One region of the Bradyrhizobium sp. T-12 genome, then DNA from elsewhere that is predicted to be linked to it. Evidence: riboswitches for the same ligand, from Rfam matches in the RefSeq annotation. Region 1 holds a riboswitch; the other holds the start of a gene.

What was found. A riboswitch is a leader RNA that binds a small molecule or an ion and turns the genes downstream of it on or off. The one in region 1 is predicted to bind S-adenosylmethionine.
Region 2: linked by a shared signal. The riboswitch ahead of AC0WRY_RS32885 (O-succinylhomoserine sulfhydrylase) and the one ahead of metX (homoserine O-acetyltransferase MetX) in region 1 are both predicted to bind S-adenosylmethionine.

What each region holds. Positions count from the first base shown of each region.
Region 1 covers NZ_CM177756.1:946,701-949,091, forward strand. Annotated here, with positions in the region: gene hisC (histidinol-phosphate transaminase) at 1-237, opposite strand, end outside; gene AC0WRY_RS04550 (chorismate mutase) at 273-1,121, opposite strand; SAM riboswitch at 1,278-1,357, shown strand; gene metX (homoserine O-acetyltransferase MetX) at 1,448-2,391, shown strand, end outside.
Region 2 covers NZ_CM177756.1:6,873,159-6,875,549, forward strand. Annotated here, with positions in the region: gene AC0WRY_RS32880 (2'-deoxycytidine 5'-triphosphate deaminase) at 1-1,026, opposite strand, end outside; SAM riboswitch at 1,107-1,186, shown strand; gene AC0WRY_RS32885 (O-succinylhomoserine sulfhydrylase) at 1,261-2,391, shown strand, end outside.

The DNA.
Region 1 (2,391 bases):
ATCGAGCCCGAACGAGCGGCCGATCGCCTCGCGCAGCACGCGCGAGGTTCCTTCCGGATAGTCTTCCAGGTGATCCGCGACGCGCCTGAAGGCTTCGATCGCCTTGGGCGAGGGCCCGAACGGTGTTTCGTTGGCGGAGAGCTTGAACACCTTGCGGCCCGGCTCGGCGACCGGGCTCTTGCCGGGCGTGTAGGGCGCAATATCGAGAATGCCGGGATTCGGCACGGGGCGGGACATCTTGAACTCCGAAAATGGCGGGGCGGGCGCGCGGTTTACGATTTCGCCCCGGTCGGGGGCACCGTATAGCGCGTTGCGTGGCTGCCGACGAGGGCCACAGAGCGCACCGAGGCCCCCGCCTCGATCAGGGCAGCCCTGATTTTGTCGATGCTGGTCGCGCTCGTGACCGAGACCAGGAGCGCTGCGCCGTCGAAGGCGGTGTCGGGCACCGCCACGATCTCGGCGAGCGGCGACAGCGCGCGCGCGACCTCCGCGTTCCAGCCGGACACGCGGACACTGAAGGTCTCGACCTCGGTCACCAGGGCGCTGTCGGCGACGCGCGAGATCGCGAACACCGGCAGGGCGGCCGGATGGTCGGCACGCTCGATGAAGGGCATCCGCGCGATGATCTTCGGCGCGCCGTCCGCTTCCAGCTCCAGCCACCACGGCGTGCGGCTCGAGGTTGCCGAGACCATTGCCAAATCGCCCTTGGATTTCGCCACCGCCTCGACCGCGGCCTGCGCGCTGAAATGGGCGACGTAAGGCACCGTGAAGCCGAAATTGAAGCGCACGGAATCGCGCATCGCCGCCTCGCTGGCCGAGATGTCGGCATGCACGGAGAACGGCGCCTGCACATAGGTGAAGGTCGAGATGATGACGCGCCAGATGCTCTCGACCGTGTCGAGCGGCAGGATGCCGCGATGGCGCTGCACGAGCTCGCGCATCATGGATGCCTCGCGCGCCGGGCGGAACGCCGAGCCGACCTCCTGGGTCTGCTTGACCTGGATCAGGCGGTCGATGATGTCGCCGCGCTGCATCAACAGGCGGTGCATGCCCTCGTCGATCGCGTCGATCTCCTTGCGCAGTTCCTGCAGCGATGGTGGCGCGGGCGGACGTTGGGACATGTCTGGCTGTCGATCGTTCCGATGGGGAATGCCCTGATTAGGCAGTCGGAGCGGCGAAAGCAAAGAGAAATGACGTCCTTTTCGTCCCGCGCGACAGAGGCGAATTGAACCGATCCGGGCCGCGACTTGACGAAAACCGCCCAAGACGGTAGTTTTCATCCGTTCCGTGGTCATTTGAGCCGGCCGGCTTGCAGCCACGTTAAAAAACTCGCTAAACAGGCCGGGGACGCTTCCGATCCCGGCCGAACCTATCGTTCAGGCCGGGTTTTTCATGGCCTGATGCAAGTGGCGATCAAGGTTTGATCGCGAACGAGGTCGATGGTCAGATGGGTGGCGTCAAGTCGATACCGAGTCCTGCGATCAGCGCCGACGAGCGATCGCACGAGGTGGATCATCCGAGCTCGCAGGTCGCGCATTTCGGCAGCGAGCAGCCGCTGCGGCTCGATTGCGGCGTCGATCTCTCCCCGTTCCAGATCGCTTATCAGACCTATGGCGAGCTCAACGCCGATCGCTCCAACGCAATTCTGATCTGCCATGCGCTGACCGGCGATCAGCATGTCGCCAATGTGCATCCCGTCACCGGCAAGCCCGGTTGGTGGGAGACGCTGGTCGGCCCCGGCCGCCCGATCGATCCCAAGCACTACTTCATCATCTGCTCCAACGTGATCGGCGGCTGCATGGGCTCGACCGGGCCGGCGTCGATCAATCCCGCCACCGGCAAGGTCTGGGGTCTCGAGTTTCCCGTCATCACGATTCCGGACATGGTGCGCGCGCAGGCGATGCTGATCGACCGGCTCGGCATCGACACGCTGTTTGCGGTGGTCGGCGGCTCGATGGGCGGCATGCAGGTGCTGCAATGGACCGCGGCCTATCCCGCCCGCGTGTTCTCCGCGCTGGCGATCGCGTGCGCGACGCGGCACTCGGCGCAGAACATCGCCTTCCACGAGCTCGGCCGCCAGGCCGTGATGGCCGATCCCGATTGGCACGGCGGCGGCTATGCCGATCACGGCATCCATCCGCATCGCGGGCTCGCGGTGGCGCGCATGGCGGCGCATATCACCTATCTCTCGGACGCGGCGCTGCATCGCAAGTTCGGCCGGCGCATGCAGGACCGCGAGCTGCCGACCTTCTCGTTCGACGCCGACTTCCAGGTCGAGTCCTACCTGCGCTACCAGGGCTCTTCTTTCGTCGAACGCTTCGATGCCAATGCCTATCTCTATCTGACCCGCGCGATGGACTATTTCGACATCGCCGCCGACCATGGCGGCGT
Region 2 (2,391 bases), 1.3 Mb from region 1:
GCCGACGATCTGGCCGTGCTCGAGGATGAACGGCACTTCGCGCGAACGCACCTCCAGCACGGCGCGCGAGCCCAGCCCACCGGCGCCGGCATAGCCGAAGCCGGGATCGAAGAATCCGGCATAATGCACGCGGAATTCACCGACCAGCGGATCGAACGGCACCATCTCCGCGGCGTAGTCCGGCGGCACCTGCACGGCTTCCTTCGACGCCAGGATGTAGAACTCGCCGGGATCGAGGATCAGGCTGCCGTCGGGACGGGCCGAGATCGGCTCCCAGAAATCTTCCACCGCGTAGCCGGAGCGGCGATCGACGTCGACGACGCCGGTGTGCCGCTTGGCGCGGTAGCCGACGAAGCCGCTCGCCTTCTCGCCGGAGAGGTCGACGGAGACGGCGACACCGCCCGACAGATCGGCATCGTCGACGTCGACGAGGCGCTCAGTGGCGTGCAGGCCGTCGAGCTCGTCGGCGTTGAGGATGGCATCGCCGGTGCGGAAGCGCACCTGGCTGAGGCGCGAGCCCTCGCGGACCAGCACCGGAAACGTCTTCGGGCTGATCTCGGCATAGAGCGGACCGTGATAGCCGGCGCCGATCATGTCGAAGCGGCGGGTGCCGTCGGCGATCACGCGGGTGAAGACGTCGAGCCGGCCGGTGGAGCTCTTCGGATTAGCCGCCGCGACGATCTCCGGCGGCAGCGCGAGGCTTTCCAGCAGCGGCACGATGTAGACGCAGTTGGTCTCCAGCACCGCACCGTCGGCGAGGCTGAACTCGTGCAGCTTCAATTCGTCGATGCGCTCGGCGACGGTTGAGCCGGGACCGGGCAGGAAGCTGGCGCGGACGCGATAGGCGATGTCGCCGAGGCGCAGATCGAGGCTGGCCGGCTGGATCTGGCTCTCGACGAAATCATAGGCGGGCAGGATGAGCCCGGCCTCCGCCATCGCCGCGATCATGCGGTCGGGCAGGATACCATTGGCGTCGGGCGCGACCGTGAACGTCAACCGGGGGTCCTCATCAGGGGTCAATTGCATCCGGACATGCCGGAAATACAAGTCTTTTACGGCTATCCGATGGACGCCTTGACGGAAAGGGCATTGCGGAATATGAGCATCACTTATCCCGTGGTGATTTGAGCCGGCCGGCTTGCAGCCACGTTAAATAAGTCGCTAAACAGGCCGGGGACCTCTGTGATCCCGGCCCGTGGAGATATCCAGGCCGGTTTTTTTGTGACCGTTTTCGACGAGACGGTCATGTCGGAGGTACCTATGTCGAAGTCGCCTGCTGCTTACCGCCCCGAAACCCGCCTGGTCCATTCCGGCACCCTGCGCTCGCAATATGGCGAGACCTCGGAGTCGCTGTTCCTGACCCAGGGCTACGTCTACAACAGCGCCGAGGAGTGCGAGGCGCGGTTCAAGGGCGAGGATCCGGGCTTCATCTATTCGCGCTACTCCAATCCCACCATCGCAATGTTCGAGCGCCGCATGATCGAGCTCGAGGGCGCCGAGGCCGCCCGCTCGGCGGCGACAGGCATGGCCGCGGTGACGACCGCGATCCTGGCGCCGCTCAAGGCCGGCGATCACGTGGTGGCCTCGCGGGCGCTGTTCGGCTCGTGCCTCTACGTCGTGCAGGACCTGTTGCCGCGCTATGGCATTGAGACCACGCTGGTCGACGGGCTCGACCTCGACCAGTGGCAGCGCGCGCTGCGACCGAACACCAAGACGTTCTTCCTGGAGAGCCCGACCAATCCGACGCTTGATGTGCTCGACATTCCCGGGATCGCCGAGATCGCGCACAAGGGCGGCGCGCGGCTCGTCGTCGACAACGTGTTCGCGACGCCGATCTGGCAGAGCCCGCTCGCGCTCGGCGCCGACGTCGTGGTCTATTCCGCGACCAAGCATATCGACGGCCAGGGCCGCTGCCTCGGCGGCATCATCCTGTCCTCGGAAGCCTTCATCGCCGAGCACATCCACAATTTCATGCGCCAGACCGGCCCGTCGATCTCGCCGTTCAACGCCTGGGTCCTGCTCAAGGGCCTCGAGACGCTGGGCGTGCGCGTGCGCGCGCAGACCGATACCGCCTCGCGCATCGCCGAGGTGCTGGCGAGCCATCCGAAGATCGCACGGCTGGTCTATCCCGGACGCGCCGATCATCCGCAGGCGGCACTGGTGAAGAAGCAGATGCGCGGCGGCTCGACGCTGGTCGGCTTCGAGGTCAAGGGCGGCAAGGCTGCCGCGTTCCGCGTGCTCAACGAGCTGAAGCTTGCGCGGATCTCGAACAATCTCGGCGACGCCAAGAGCCTCGTCACGCATCCGGCCACCACGACGCATCAGCGCCTGAAACCGGAAGACCGCGCCGCGCTCGGCATCGGCGAAGGTTTCATCCGCTTCTCGGCAGGC